Regions from separate parts of the Streptomyces nodosus genome, predicted to be linked through region 2. Evidence: riboswitches for the same ligand, from Rfam matches in the RefSeq annotation. Region 2 holds a riboswitch; the other holds the start of a gene.
The links. A riboswitch is a leader RNA that binds a small molecule or an ion and turns the genes downstream of it on or off. The one in region 2 is predicted to bind fluoride.
Positions count from the first base shown of each region.

Region 1: linked by a shared signal. The riboswitch ahead of CP978_RS03550 (MFS transporter) and the one ahead of CP978_RS04890 (inorganic diphosphatase) in region 2 are both predicted to bind fluoride.

Region 1 covers NZ_CP023747.1:788,925-793,096, reverse strand. The annotation lists gene CP978_RS03555 (PP2C family protein-serine/threonine phosphatase) at 1-1,246, opposite strand, end outside; fluoride riboswitch at 1,577-1,640, shown strand; gene CP978_RS03550 (MFS transporter) at 1,782-3,050, shown strand; fluoride riboswitch at 3,034-3,097, shown strand; gene ettA (energy-dependent translational throttle protein EttA) at 3,137-4,172, shown strand, end outside.
Region 2 covers NZ_CP023747.1:1,093,991-1,098,162, reverse strand. The annotation lists gene CP978_RS04900 (2,3-butanediol dehydrogenase) at 1-768, shown strand, start outside; gene CP978_RS04895 (methylenetetrahydrofolate reductase) at 868-1,734, opposite strand; gene CP978_RS04890 (inorganic diphosphatase) at 2,054-2,545, opposite strand; fluoride riboswitch at 2,570-2,643, opposite strand; gene CP978_RS04885 (hypothetical protein) at 2,706-3,287, opposite strand; gene CP978_RS04880 (hypothetical protein) at 3,425-4,172, opposite strand, start outside.

The DNA of each region.
Region 1 (4,172 bases), 310 kb from region 2:
GGTAGCCGGTCTGCAGCCGGACCAGCAGGCTGTCGCAGAAGGAGTCCAGGGGTGAGGAGGCCAGGGCGCCCGCATGCTGGCGCAGCCGGGTCAGACCACGGCCGATGTCCTCGCCGGGGCGCTCGATCAGCCCGTCGGTGTACAGCAGCACGGTGGCGCCGGGCTCCACGACGATCCTCGCGTCCGTCCTGGCGGGACACGGGTCCAGACCGAGGATCGGGGCGTGTCCGTCCTCCAGCAGCCGGGTGGTGCCGTCCGGCAGCATGAGCAGGGGCGGCGGGTGTCCGGCGTTGGTCCAGGACAGTGGGCGCCCGGCGTCCGTCGGGGCGTGGAGCTGGGCGATGACGGCCGTCACCAGCTCGACGGAGGTCATGCCCTGCATGACGCGGTCCAGCCGGCACATCACCCCGGCAGGGGGATCCCCGCTGTCGTAGGCCAGGGCCCGCAGCATGTTGCGCAGCTGCCCCATGCGGACCGCCGCCGTGAGGTCGTGGCCCATGACATCGCCGATCACCAGCATGGTCGACCCGTCGGGCAGCGCGAAGGCGTCGTACCAGTCCCCGCCGACCTCGGCCCCCGCCCGGGCCGGGGCGTACCGGGCGGCCAACTGGAGGCCCGGGAGGCCGCGCAGGTTCGGCAGCAGGGAGCGCTGGAGCTGTTCGGCGGTGTTGCGCTGGAAGGCGTACAGCCGGGCGTTCTCCACCGCCAGCCCGGCACGGCGGCCGAGGTCGGCGGCAAGTTGCCGGTCCTCCTCCTCGAAGGGCGCCCCGGGGGAGCGGATCAGGGTGAGCGCCCCCAGGGTCTCGCTGCGGGCCCGCAACGGGACCACGAGAACGCATCCGGCGTCCAGCACACGGTACAGACGCCGCTGGACGGCACCCAGTGATCCCGGCTCCCGCGAGCGCGCCGGGTCCTCGAGAGTCATGGGACCCGCACCGCGCAGGACCCGGGACAGCGGGTCGGCCGAGTCCCCGAGCCCGGGCATCGGCCCCTCGGCCAGCGCGCGGACGGCGCGGTCCGGGTCGCGGTGCGTGACCGCGATGCGCCGCACCCGGTCCCCGTCCAGGAGGTCCACCACACAGGCGTCGGCGAACTGCGGCACCAGGCGCTGGGACATCCGGCGCAGGGCGTCCTCGGCGTCGAGATCCAGGCTGCCGGCCAGGGCGACGCTGATGTCGGCCAGCAGGCGCAGCCTCGAGGGTCCCCCGGAGAGATCGGGACCGGCCCCGGAGCGTGCGTGGTTCATCGCCCCGGCCCCGATCCCGGAGCACATGGGCACCGGGCCGTCGCACCGCGCCGGGGCGTCCTGGACGCGGTCCGCCGGCCGATGCGGCCCTGTACAGCCTCGGTCATCACATCACTCTCCGCATACACCGCTCGCTGCCCCGGCCCGGCCGGAGACCCATCGGCACCTCCAGTGTGATCCGACGATCCCTCCCGGGGCGCGGCGTACACGAGCGGCGTGCACGACGGACCTGCCCGCGCGTTCTCCGGCGCCCCGGCAACCGGCACCGCCGCCATGTGCACGGATGGCGGAACTCGCACGGATGGCGGAACCAGGGGGGCGCGGAGCACCATGGAGGTGGGCGATGAGGCTCGCCCTCGACCGCACATCCCGTGCTGATGGCCTCTGCTGCCGGACGGTCGCCGATAGGCCCGTCCACAGGCCGTTTCCCCGAGCCGGGAGGTGCGGTCCTTGTACCGCGACGTCGTCGAAGAAGTCGTCGAAGAACCCGCCCGCGCACCGCGCCCGGTGGACTGACCCGGACGGTGCCGGTCCGGTGGGCGGCAAGGAGCACGGCGAAGGGCCCGCGGCAGGGCGGTGGCCCGCTGCCCCGGCCGGCGGCACGGCAGCGCGGTTCGTCCTGCTCATCGGCGTCGTCAGCCTGTTCTCCGACATGGCCCACGAAGGCGCCCGCGGCATCACAGGCCCCTTCCTCGGCTCCCTCGGCGCCGGCGGGCTGATCGTCGCGACGGTCGCCGGCGGCGGTGAACTCCTCGGCTACGCCCTGCGGTTCGTCTTCGGCCGGCTCGCGGACCGCACCGGCCGCTACTGGCTGATCACGGCCGTCGGCTACACCGTGCAGATGGTCGTGGTGCCGCTGCTGGCACTGGCCGGGAACTGGCCGGTCGCGGCCCTGCTGATGATCGCCGAACGCAGCGGCCGTGCGCTGCGCAACCCGGCGCGGGACGCGATGCTCGCCCACGCCACCGCCGAGCTGGGGCGCGGCCGCGTGTACGGCGTACGGGAGGCGCTGGACGCGGCCGGGGCGACGGCCGGGCCGCTGGTCGTGGCCGGAGTGCTGTCCCTGCACGGCGGCTACCGAGGGGGTTTCGCCGTGCTCGCCGTCCCGGCCGTCCTCACGCTGCTGGTGCTGGCGAGAGCCCGGCACACCTGTCCCCGGCCCGCGGATCTGGACGTCGAGCAGAGCGTCCCCGGCCCCCGGGGCACATCGCGGGCCTTCTGGATCTATCTGGCGGCCATGGGGCTGATCGCGGCTGCCTACGCGGACTACCCGCTGATCGCCTACCACTTCGGCAGGGACCGGGTGATGCCCGAGGCCTGGATCCCGGTGCTGTACGCGGTGGCCATGGCCGGCGAGGCGGTCGCGGCGCTGCTGCTCGGCCGTCTCTTCGACCGGTGGGGCCTGAGGACGGTGGCGGGCGCGACCCTGCTCACCGCGTGCTTCCCGCCGCTGGTCTTCCTCGGCGGCGTCCGCCTCGCGGTCGTCGGTGTGCTGCTGTGGGGTCTGGGCGCGGCCGCCCAGGAGTCCATCGTGAAGGCCGCGGTCACCGGCATGGTCGCCGCCGACCGCCGGGCCTCGGCCTTCGGCTTGTTCGACACCGGTTTCGGGGTGTGCTGGTTCGCCGGCAGCCTTGCGCTGGGGGCGCTCTACGACCGCTCCGCGATCGGCCTGGTGATCTTCTCGGTCGTGCTGCAGCTGGTCGCCGTACCTCTGTTGCTGGCCGTGCGGGGCGCACCAAAGCGGCGCCGGAACCGCTGGCGGGACCGGCTCCTGAGGAGCACCCTGGAGGGGAGTGGGCGATGAGGCTCGCCCTCGACCGCACATCCCGTGCTGATGGCCTCTGGGAGCGACAGCCGCTGTCCGGCGGCCCGGCTGTGGAGGCACCGCGGATGTACGTGTACACGATGCGCAAGGCCCGTATGGCCCACGGCGACAAGACCGTCCTCGACGATGTCACCCTCGCCCTCCTGCCCGGCGCCAAGATCGGCGTGGTGGGTCCCAACGGCATGGGCAAGTCCACCGTCCTGCGGATCATGGCGGGGCTGGAGCGGCCGACCGAAGGGGACGCCTTCCCAGCGCCCGGCATCGGCATCGGGATCCTGGAGCAGGAGCCCCGGCTCGACGACTCGACCAGTGTCCAGGGCAATGTCGAACAGGGCGCCGCGGAGATCCGGAGCATGCTGCGCCGCTACGCGGAGGTCACCGCGCGTCTCGGTGACGGCGACGGCGAGCAGACGCAGGAACTGCTGGACGAACTCGGCTCGCTGCAGGAGACCCTGGACCACGCCGAAGCCTGGGACCTGGACTCCCGCCTGGAACAGGCCATGGACGCCCTGCGCTGCCCGCCGCCCGACACCCCCGTGACGGAACTCTCGGGCGGCGAACGACGACGGGTCGCCCTGTGCCGGCTGCTGCTGTCCCAGCCGGACCTCCTGCTGCTGGACGAGCCCACCAACCACCTGGACGCCGAGTCCGTGGCCTGGCTGGAACAGCATCTGGCCGACTACCCCGGCACGGTGGTCGCGGTCACCCACGACCGGTACTTCCTGGACCATGTCGCCCGGCGGATCCTGGAGATCGACCGCGGGCACGCCTATGCCTACGAGGGCAACTACTCCACCTATCTGGCGACCAAGGCGGCCCGGCTGCGGGTGGAGGGCCGCAAGGACGCCAAACGGCAGAAGCGGCTGGCGGAGGAGCTGGCCTGGGTGCGCTCCGGCGCCAAGGGCCGTCAGGCCAGGTCCAAGGCACGGGTGCAGCGCTACGAGGACCTGGCGGCCGAGGCCGCCGAGCGGCGGAAGCTGGACTTCGAGGAGATCCAGATCCCTCCGGGCCCGCGCCTGGGCAGCCTGGTCCTGGAGGCCGGCCGGCTCACCAAGGGCCACGGCGACCGGCTCCTGATGGAGGATCTGTCGTTCTCCCTGC
Region 2 (4,172 bases):
CTGCGCCCCGAGGTCGACACCGGCGAGAACAACCCGACCTACCATCTCTCACCCGACATGAACTTCATCGGGCTGGGCGGCCGCGGCGGCGGTCTCGCGGAGAAGATCGTCGTCGAGCGCCGTTGGGTGCACCCGGTCGGGGACGTCCCGCTGGACCAGGCGGCCCTCATCGAGCCGCTGTCGGTGGGCTATCACGCGTTCCAGCGCTCGGGAGCGAAGGCCGGCGACTTCGCCCTCGTCGGCGGCGCCGGCCCCATCGGACTGCTCACCTGCGCGGTGCTCAAGGCGATGGGCGTCGAGGTCGCGGTCTCCGAACTCAGCTCGCTGCGCCGGCAGAAGGCCCTGGACACCAAGGTCGCCGACCATGTCATCGACCCCTCCGTCACCGATGTCGCCGCAGAGGTCCGGCGTCTGACCGGCGGCAAGGGCGCGGACGTCGCGTTCGAGGCCACCTCCGTCAATGTCGTCCTCGACACCCTGTTCGACGCCGTGAAGCCGGGCGGTGTCATCACGGTCATCTCCATCTGGGGCAAGCCGGCGTCCATCGACATGCAGAAGCTCGTCCTCAAGGAGGTCGACCTGCGCGGCACGATCGCCTACGTCAACTCCCACCCGGGGACCATCAAGCTGGTGCAGGAGGGCCGCGTCGACCTGGCGCCGTTCATCACCAGGACCATCGGCCTGGACGACCTCGTCAGCGACGGCTTCGAGACCCTGATCCACCACAACGAGACGGCCGTCAAGATCCTGGTGGACCCCCGCCTCTGAGCACCCGGTCGGCCCCGGCGGCCAGCCGACCGCACGGCGTGGCGGTCCGGCGCCCCGGCTCCTCCGGGGCGCGCCGGGCCCTCCCGGGCGGATGCCGTCTCAACCCTCCTGCCGGAACCGGGCGATCCATTCCGAGGTGGCCCCCAGCCCGCCGAACGTGTAGAAGTGCACCTTCACCACACCGTGGCGCCCGGCGTCGTAGCCATCGGCCAGGGCGCGCAGAAACCGGTCGGGGCCGGCCGTACCCATCAGGTTGGTGAGGGAGAATCCGTACTTCCGGGCGATGGCGGCACTGGTGCCGACGCCGAAGCGGGCCGCGTACGTCGTGAGCCGCCTGACCCCGGCCGGCCCGGGCACCCCGATACGGATCGGCAGGTCCATGCCTCGCGCGCGGGTCTCCTCCACCCAGGCGAGCACGGGGTCGACGTCGAAGCCGAACTGTGTGATGACGTCACCGGCCAACAGCTCTTTCCCCAGCGCCGCGTGCTTGTCCGTCAGTGCGGACCACAGCACGGGGCCCGTGATGGCCGGGTGGCCCTCCGGGTAGCCGCTGATCCCGGCATGACGCACCCCGTGGTGCCGCAGCAGTCCGGTGCGGATGACGGCCAGCGCGTCCTCGTACGGTCCCTCGGCGCGGGCGGGGTCGCCGCCGACGACGAACACGTTCTCCGCGGTGCCGTCGGCCTTCAGCCCGGCCAGGAACTGCTCCAGCTCGCCCCGGGACTTCAGGCGCCGGGCGGAGATGTGCGGTACGGGTACGAAGCCGAGCCGCTTGACCGCGCGGGCGGCGGCCAGGCGCATCGGCAGATCCTCGTTGCCGAGGAAGGTGATGTTGATACGGGTGCCCGGAGGGATCGTGGGGTGGGCCTCCTCGAGTCCCGCTATGTCCTTGGCCGTCATCTCGAGGGAGAAGTCGTCCAGCAGCGATGTGCCCACCGCTGCCGGAACCGTGGATCCGGCGTTCATGATGCTTCGTGCGGTCGGGCGGGAGCCGTGGGCCCGGTCGATGCCGTCCTGGAGGCGGGAAGGCGTGGCTGTCATACGGCTCTCTTTCACGATCGTCCACGGAAACGATCCGATACTAGGACGATTCAGTGACGCTCCTGGCGCCGAGGGTCGGCGTCCGAGCGGGAGCCGTCGGCCCGACGACCCTGCTCGTCGGCCGAAGGAGCCGGAGGAAGGCCGACGGGTCAGGCAGAGGGGGCGGTCCACGGGGCGATCACGCGGGCACGCCTGCGGCGGTCGGGCAGACCTGGTCGATCAGGGCGAGGGCGGTGGGCGCCGGTCACTCCAGGCAGCCGGTGAGACGCTCATAGCTGTGCCGGGCCTCCGCCAGGAACGACTCGGCGGCAGTCGGGCCCTCGCAGCCCGTCACCCGCCAGTGATGACCGGGGTCGAGCCGGTGCAGGACGGTGGCCAAGGTGTCCGCGTCGGCGTGCCAGGCGGGCAGCGCGCCCGGGGCGGTGAAGGCGGCGAAGTTCGGGTCGTGCGCGGGTACGCACAGCACCTCGGCCCGTGGGCTCCCGTCCACCAGGGCATGGACCAGGGCGACCGGACGAGCCCGGACGGACTGTCCCGGCAGCGCGGGCTCCTCCATCAAGAGCAGAACGGCGGTCGGCTCACCGTCGTCGGTGAGGGTGTCGTCCACCCGGCCCGCGCCGACCGGGTATCCGGTCACCCGGATCGATCCGACGCTCACCAGGTCGTACCCGTCCGATCCGTCCTGCGGGGCGAACGGCGAACCGGCCGTCGCCGTCACCGCCACCGTGACCTCCATCGCCGACACCTCCCATGAGCCGTTCGTCAGGGAGAGGCCATCAGCACGGTCGGTGCTCCGGTCGTGCGGTTGCGGCGAGCCTCATCGCCACCCCCTCCATTGTCCTCTCGGCCGGCCCGGAGACAACCCGGCAGGGGAGGGGCGCTGCGGAGCGACGGTCCTACCCGGAGGGGGTCCGTCGCCGCGGCCGGTGGAAGACCGCCGAGGCCGTGCGCCGGCGCAGCGACTCGACCACATCGGCCTGCTCATGGGCCCGGTGCAGCAGCTCCTCGAGCCGGGCCTCGTCCAGTTCCGCCCTGTCCTGGGCCACCTCCCGCAGCGTCCGCCACAGCAGCGTCTTGCCCTCGATCCCGAGCCGCAGCGTCTCCAGTTCGATGACCGTGCTCAGGCCCGGCCTCCGGATCACGCGCCCATTGAGTTTGAGCAGGCGGGCGGTGACGGCGAGGCGTCCGGCGTACACCTTGTGGTGGCGTGCGGGGACGCCGAGGGCGTCCATCAGGCCGAGAAGCGTCCGCCGGTCCTCCGCGATCCCGTCGGCCACCCGGCGCAGTTCGCCTCCGTAGGGCGAGGAACGGTGGTGCTCGGCCAGGCGGTGCGAGAGGAGCTGTCCGGCGGTGGAACCGGCCAGATGGTCGTTGAGATAGATCCCGAGAGCATCGCACTGCATGGCGGCTTCCCCTGTGTGGTGTTCGATCCCGGAGGGACGGGTGACGAGCGCACGCTCGGGGACGACCTCTGCCACGCTTCTCGCCGGGTTCCGTGCGACCGGGGACTCCGCCGACGGCCGGGAGTGGTCTGCCCGCCCGATCGACCCGCTGGGGGCACGGGCGACCACCCTCGGCCGAGGAACGGAGACTCGGAGAACGATGCTCGCCGACGTCAGCGGATGCGACGCGTCTTCACGCCGTCGGCCTCGAAGTCGTAGATGTTCTGGTTGATCCGCAGACCGTCGACGGCGCCGATCCACATGTGGTCGCGGCCCTTGCTCACGGCGGCGCTGAAGATGACCGGCTGCGGGCCGCCGTCGTTGAGCGAGGCCTTCAGCTGGGCGAAGGTGCAGCGGGCGGCCTGGGTGCAGGCGGTCTCGCCGCCCGAGAGGAACCAGAAGCCGGTCCGGGTGGCGTCGATGTAGGGGCTCCAGCGGTCCGTCACCGGGGCGGCGTCCGGCACCCACACCATCGAGGTGTAGTGGTCGGTCGGATGAGCAGCCACATTCGGGTCGATCTCGAACCTGATGTTCGGCATGTTTTCCGGACCGCCGTAGGTGATGTTCTCGTTGGTCTGGAACACATGGAACCCGACCTGCTGCAGACCGAGCACCCGATCGCCGAAGAAGTCGACCTCATTGCCGAAGTCGACGCTCTCGCTGGGGGGAGCGAGGGTGGTGGCGTTGTCCGCCACCTCGATCCCCAGGCTGCCCGTGCCGAACGGCGGTCTGGCGGAGGGGCCCGTGACGCCGAACGAACCGAACGGGCCGTTCCTCAGGGCCGCGACGGGGGAGCCGATCGTGTTGCGGGTGATCACGCCCCAGTGGTCCGAGTGGCTTCCGTCCGCGGCGACGGCGGCGGACGCCGGGACGGTCGAGGACACGATCGCGGCCAGTACCGCGGCGGCCAGTGCTCTTCCC